One region of the Halomonas sp. PAMB 3232 genome, then DNA from elsewhere that is predicted to be linked to it. Evidence: predicted binding sites of a transcription regulator. Region 1 holds the regulator's gene; each other region holds the start of a gene.
What was found. Region 1 encodes LexA, which represses DNA repair genes until DNA is damaged. Its sites were predicted from a motif close to TACTGTNTANNTANACAGTA; they were not measured.
Positions count from the first base shown of each region.

Region 1 (2,268 bases):
GCCGATTTTTCATGCGCTACGAGATTCTCGCCGACTCCATCGGCATGAGCGCGGCCGAGCTCGAACAGGCGTTTGCGCCCATCGCCAACGCGTTTTCGATGCAGTGGGCGCTGGTCGATACCCAAAAGCGGCGCCGGGTCGTGATCATGGTGTCGAAAGAGTCCCACTGCCTGGTCGATCTGCTCTACCGCTGGCAGGCTGGCGAGCTCGACTGCGACATCGTGGGCATCATCTCCAACCACCCGGACATGCGCGCGCTAAGCGAGTGGTACGGGATCGATTATCACCACATCGCGGTCGACCCCAGCGACAAGCAGCCCGCGTTCGATGCGGTGCAGCGCCAGGTCGAGGCGCTCGAGGCGGACTGCATCGTGCTGGCGCGCTACATGCAGATTTTGCCGCCGGCGCTCTGTAGCCAATACGCCGGCCAGATCATCAACATCCACCACAGCTTTTTGCCGTCGTTTGCCGGTGCCAAGCCCTATCACCAGGCGTTCGAGCGCGGCGTGAAGCTGATCGGCGCGACCTGCCACTACGTGACCGAAGAGCTCGACGCCGGCCCGATCATCGAACAAGACATCCACCGCGTCAGCCACTGTCACACGCCCACGGATCTGGTGCGCTTTGGCCGCGACGTGGAGAAGTCCGTGCTCGCCCGCGGGCTCAGGTGGCACCTGGAAGATCGCGTGCTGATCGACGACAACAAGACGGTCGTCTTCAACTAAAAAACGGGGCACGAAAGTGCCCCGTTTTTAGTTTATAAGCTTGAGGATGACAATACGGGCCGCCGTGCCGGGCTGACCGTAGCGAGGGTCTTTCGCCATGGATGGCGAAAGTAGCGCCCAGGGAAGGGTTCACAGCGCCCTCGCGCAGGGTTGCCCGGCACCGCCACATTTCCCTGTCTCAATCGATAGGTCAATTAACCCAGCGCTTGGCCACTGCCCCCGCGAATCACGCCAACGCCGACACCTTCGATATCGAGCTGCTGGGTGCGAAGATCGATTTCGATCGGAGCGAAATCGCTGTTCTCGGCGTGCAGCGTGACCTGGTGGCCGTCGCGGCGAAAACGCTTGACGGTGACTTCGTCCTCGAGGCGCGCCACGACGATCTGGCCGTCGCGTACCCGCTCGGTGCGGTGTACCGCCAGCAGGTCGCCTTCCAGAATGCCGATATCCTTCATCGACAGCCCGCGTACGCGCAGCAGGTAGTCGGCCTTCGGCGTGAAATACTCCGCCGGCAGCGGGCAGTAACGATCGATGTGTTCGGCGGCCAGAATCGGGCTGCCCGCGGCCACTTCGCCGATGATCGGCAGCCCCTGGGTCGCGGATTCGACGCTGTCGCTGGCTTCAGCGGCGGATTCCGCTGCTTCCACCCCTTCCTGATTTGGCAGGCGGATGCCGCGGGAGGTGTGGCGAATGATACGGATGGCGCCCTTGCGCTCGAGCGCGCGCAGGTGCTCTTCGGCCGCGTTGGGTGAGCGAAAGCCCAGCGCTTTGGCGATTTCGGCGCGGGTGGGTGGGTAGCCGTACTCGTTCATGGTCTTCACGATAAAATCGAATACGTGCTGCTGACGAACGGTAAGAGGACGAGGCATGGCTGACTCCAGGGTAAAAGGTAACTATAAAAAATGACTTAAATATATGTGTTTAAGTATACAGTATGTTCCTCTGTCCAGTATATGACTCAAGCCACGGATTATAAAGCCGTTCGCCCTTAAAAGAGGGCATATCAGGGTTTCGCACGATTGAGCCCGGCGTTTTAATGACCTACTATTTCGCGATGTTTTAAACACTCGTTTTCTGGAGGGCGCCATGGCGCAGTCTGATACCGTCACGCGTATTCTGGATACGGCGGAGGTGCTGTTCGCCGAGCGTGGCTTTGCAGAGACCTCTCTGCGCAACATCACCAGCAAGGCGCGGGTGAACCTGGCGGCGGTGAACTACCACTTCGGTTCGAAAAAGGCGCTGATTCAGGCGGTGTTTGCGCGCTATCTCGACCCCTTCAGCCAACGCTTTCACGAAGCGCTGGATGAGCTGCACGCCCGCTATGGTGATGACGAGATTCCTCTGGAAGTACTGCTCGAAACCATGGCCACGACGGTGTTGACCGTGCCGGCCGAGCGCAACAGCTTGAAAGTGTTCATGCGCCTGCTGGGGCTCGCCTACAGTCAGGCTCAGGGCCACCTTCGCCGCTATATCCAGGAGCAGTACGGCGATGTCTTCACTCGCTTTGTCGAGCTCGTTCGCCGCGCCACACCCGGCCTGCCCG
Region 1 is NZ_CP134865.1:2,062,732-2,064,999, reverse strand. Features, by position in the region: gene purU (formyltetrahydrofolate deformylase) at 1-725, shown strand, start outside; gene lexA (transcriptional repressor LexA) at 920-1,594, opposite strand; gene RN346_RS09410 (TetR/AcrR family transcriptional regulator) at 1,812-2,268, shown strand, end outside.

Region 2 (2,268 bases), 240 kb from region 1:
AGCTTCAGGAGATCCGCGGCTTCTTCGCGCTGGTGCTCGACGAGCTCAAGGCGCGGCGCGGCCCGAACCGTTAGCGTTGGTTAGTCGAACAGGTCGCCCTGAGCACGGGGTGGCCTGAAGTCGCGCGTGTTGAGCCCCTGCTCGGCGCGGGGCTGCATGCCCCATTGACGGCTGGCGCGCTTGAAGCGCTGCTCGATCATGTCGACGAACACGCCTTCACCGCGAAAGCGCTTGCCGAACGCCGCCTCGTTGGTCTTGCCGCCCCGGCACTGGCGAATCAGGCTCATCACCTTGTCGGCGCGCTCGGGATAGTGGGCCATCAGCCACGCCTGGAACAGCGGCGCGACTTCGCGGGGCAGGCGTAGAAGCATCCAGCTCGCGGTGCGCGCGCCGGCGCCGCGGGCCGCTTCGATCAGCCGCTCGATTTCTTGGTCGGTCAGCCCCGGTATCACCGGCGAGATCAACACCCCCACCGGCACCCCGGCGGCGCTGAGTTCGCGAATCACCTTCAGCCGCGCCTGGGGCGAAGCCGCTCGCGGCTCCAGGGTGCGTTTTAGGTCGCTGTCGAGGCTCGTCAGACTCACCAGCACCCGCACCAGCCGGTGCTCGGCCATCTGTTTCAAAAGATCCAGATCGCGCAGCACGAGACTTCCCTTGGTCACCAGCGTGACCGGGTGGCGGCATTCGAGCAAAAACGCGAGGAGGTGTCGGGTGGTGCGATATGTCGCCTCGATCGGTTGATAACAGTCGGTGTTGCCGGACAGGTTGATCGGCCGGCAGACGTAGCCGGGTTTCGCGAGTTCGTCGCGCAGGTGATCGAGCATGCCGGTACGCGCGATCAGCCGGGTTTCGAAATCGAGCCCCGGCGACATGTCCCAGTAGGCGTGCGAGGGCCGGGCGAAGCAGTAGATGCAGCCATGCTCGCAGCCGCGGTAAGGATTGAGCGAGCGATCAAAGGAGAGATCCGGTGAGCTGTTCCACGCAAGCGCGCTCTTGCTTGGCTCCTCGCGTACCTCGGTGGCAAGGCTTAAGGGAGCGTGCTCCTGCCACCAGCCGTCGGATTCCTCGACGCTGACACTGGGCGCAAAGCGGTTGTGCGGGTCGAACGTTGCCCCGCGGCCCTTGTGAACGATACTGCCCGGGGGGAGGGCGCGTGAATCCGACATGACGCTATCCGATCGGCAATAGGTTGGCTGTATGAATATACATTATATTGCCGCTCATGCTAACGACAACCGCTGGCTGTAGTGCACGGAGTGTCACTGAAATCGCGCTAAACGTTCATCCCGCTGTCATCTGGCGTGGCTAATTTAAGCCTCTCTTAATCAATGACTTGGATGAACAGCATGGTCGCTTTCAAACGCTGCGCGCTCGCGCTTGCTTTAGGGTCCGTTTTTGCCACGCCGGCGCTTGCCCAACCACACGGTGCCAAAAACGTCATTCTGATGATCACCGACGGCGCGGGCATCGAAACCTTCCGCGCCGCCAGCTACTACCGCCACGCAGTGCTGGGCCAGGAAGTGTACGACGACTTCGACACTCAGGTCTTCACCGCCACTTACCCGCTGACCACCGCCACCGAGCCGACCATGAGCGACGAAGGCAAGGTCGAGTTCGACCCCGCCGAGCTCTGGAGCGATGAGGCGGCCGAGGGCGTGGGCTTCGAGGGCAAACTGGGCGACTACGACGGCTATTTCGCCGGCTACAACTACGCCCGCGAGAACTTCACCGACAGCGCCGCCGCCGGCACGGCGCTGGCCACCGGCCAGAAGACCTACAACAGCGCCATCAACTGGTCGAACAATGACGAGCGCATGAAGCACATCGGCGAGTACGTGGTCGAGAGCGGTCGGGCGCTGGGCGTGGTGAGCTCGGTGCAGCTGAGCCACGCGACGCCCGCCGCGTTTCTGGGCCACAGCCCCAGCCGCAACGAATACGCAGCACTCGGTGAAGAGATCATCGATTCCGGGCTTGCCACCGTGGTGTTCGGCGCCGGCCACCCGTACTTCGACGACGCCGGTAACGCAGTCGAAAACCCGGACGAAGACGCCTTTCGCTACGTGGGCGGCGAAGCCACCTGGCAGCGCGTGCTCGATGGCGACACCGATTACCAGTTGATCGAAAGCCGCGACGACTTCGAGGCGCTGGCCAACGGCGAGCTGACCCTCGAGGCGGACAAGGTGCTGGGCGTGGCGCAGAACCACGCCACGCTGCAGTTCAACCGCCCGGGCGTGGAAGCTGGCAACCTGATCGAGAACGTGCCGAACT
Region 2 is NZ_CP134865.1:2,300,640-2,302,907, reverse strand. Features, by position in the region: gene RN346_RS10565 (hypothetical protein) at 1-74, shown strand, start outside; gene RN346_RS10560 (PA0069 family radical SAM protein) at 81-1,166, opposite strand; gene RN346_RS10555 (alkaline phosphatase) at 1,347-2,268, shown strand, end outside.
Region 2: a site for LexA is predicted at 1,192-1,211, ahead of RN346_RS10560 (PA0069 family radical SAM protein). Genes of this name have one in related genera too.

Region 3 (2,268 bases), 1.3 Mb from region 1:
GTTTCGATATTCAGCTCAAGGGCAGCGGGCGCACGCCGTTCTCGCGTGGTGGCGACGGGCGCTCGCCGCTGGGGCCAGTGCTGCGTGAATATCTGGTTAGCGAGTTCATGGCCGCGGTGGGCGTGCCCACCACGCGGGCGCTGGCGGCGGTGGCCAGCGGCGAGCGCGTAGCGCGCCAGATGCCGGAGCCCGGCGCGGTGTTCACCCGCGTGGCTTCGAGCCACGTGCGCGTGGGCACCTTCCAGTTCGCCGCTCGCCACGGTGAGGAGACCACCCGTGCGCTGGCGGACTACGTCATTGCGCGCCACTACCCCGAGGCGCGCGACCAGGATGATCCGTATCTGGCGCTTCTGGAGTGCGTAACGCGTCGCCAGGCCGAGCTCGTGGCGCGCTGGATGAGCCTGGGCTTCATCCACGGCGTGATGAACACCGACAACACCAGCATCAGCGGCGAAACCATCGATTACGGCCCCTGCGCCTTCATGGAGCAGTTCGACCCGCGCAAGGTGTTCAGCTCGATCGACGAGGGCGGGCGCTACGCCTTCAACAACCAGCCGGCGGTCGCCCAGTGGAATCTGGCCCGCTTTGCCGAAACCTTACTGCCGCTGATGAACGTGCAGGGCGAGGAGGGCGTGGCGCTGGCGGTCGAAGTGATTCGCGGCTTCGAGGCGCACTTCGATAAAACCCGGCAGGCGCTTCGCATCGCCAAACTCGGGCTCGCCGAGAATGGCGGTGATACCGCCGACACGCTGATGGACGCACTCAAGACAGTGATGCATCAGGGGCGCATGGACATGACCGCCACCTTCGATGCGCTGACCCACTACGCCGACAGTTTCGAGACGCAACGTCGCGAGGCGCTGCTGGCGCTTTCCCATCAGCCCGAAGCGCTCGATGCGTGGCTCGAGCAGTGGCGCGCGGCGCCGCTTCTAAATGATGCCACGCGATTTGACGCCATGCGCCGGGCCAACCCGGTCGTGATTCCGCGCAATCATCGCGTGAAAGAGGTGATCGACGCCGCGATCGAAGGCGATTTCGCGCCGTTTCATACGCTGTTGAACGCGGTGAGTGCGCCGTTCGATGAGTCCGTCGAGGCGCGTCGGCTGGCCGCGCCGGCCACCGACAGCCAGGCGGTACTGCGCACCTTCTGTGGCACCTAAAGCGCGCGAGGCTATGGCGCGCGAGGCTATGCTACACTGTGATTTTTTACAGCGCCGGACCAGTTAACGGCCCGGCGCTAACCTTTCGACGGTGAGCCAAGCAGGGAGCCCGTGCGCAAGATTATTCACTGTGACTGCGACTGCTTTTACGCGGCGGTTGAAATGCGTGACAACCCGGCGCTGACGGACATTCCCATCGCCATTGGCGGCAGCGTCGAGCAGCGCGGGGTGGTGGCGACCTGCAACTACCCGGCACGCGAGTACGGCATCCACTCGGCGATGCCCATGGGGCAGGCGCTCAAGCGCTGCCCGCACCTGACGATCGTGCGCGGCGACATGCCCAAGTACAAGGAGGTCGCCCGGCAGGTTTTTGCCATTTACCGCGAGATGACCGAGCTGATCGAGCCGCTATCGCTGGACGAAGCGTATCTGGACGTTTCCGAGGTGACGCAGTTCAAGGGCAGCGCCACGTTGATGGCCCAGGCCATTCGCGAGCGGGTGCAAAAGGACGTGGGGATCACCGTGTCCGCCGGGGTCGCACCGAATAAGTTTCTGGCCAAGATCGCCAGCGACTGGAACAAGCCCGACGGCCTTTTTGTCATCGCCCCGGGGGAGGTCGAGCGCTTCGTCGAGCAGCTCCCGGTCAAGAAGATTCACGGCGTGGGCCCGCGCACCGCCGAGAAAATGGCGAGTCTGGATATCCACACCTGCCTCGATCTGCAAGCGCGCCCGCTGACCGAGCTGATCGAATACTTTGGCCGCTTCGGCAAGCGCCTGCATGAGCTGAGCCGGGGCTTTGATGAGCGCCCGGTGAAGACCCATCGCGAACGCAAGTCGATCAGCACCGAACAGACCTACTCTCAGGATCTGCCGACACTCGAGGCGTGCCGGGGCGAACTTCCCGAACTCCTGCAGGACCTGGAGCGGCGCTATGCCCGGCTCGACCCACCGCCGGCGGTGAAAGGGCTGATGGTCAAGGTGAAATTCAACGACTTTACCCAAACCACCGTCGAACATGCCGACCCGGCCCCGGACATGGCCCAGTTCGAAACGCTTTTGAACGTTGGTTGGGCCCGCAAAAGCCGCCCGGTACGCCTGCTGGGCGTGG
Region 3 is NZ_CP134865.1:775,364-777,631, forward strand. Features, by position in the region: gene RN346_RS03645 (protein adenylyltransferase SelO family protein) at 1-1,160, shown strand, start outside; gene dinB (DNA polymerase IV) at 1,272-2,268, shown strand, end outside.
Region 3: a site for LexA is predicted at 1,195-1,214, ahead of dinB (DNA polymerase IV). Genes of this name have one in related genera too.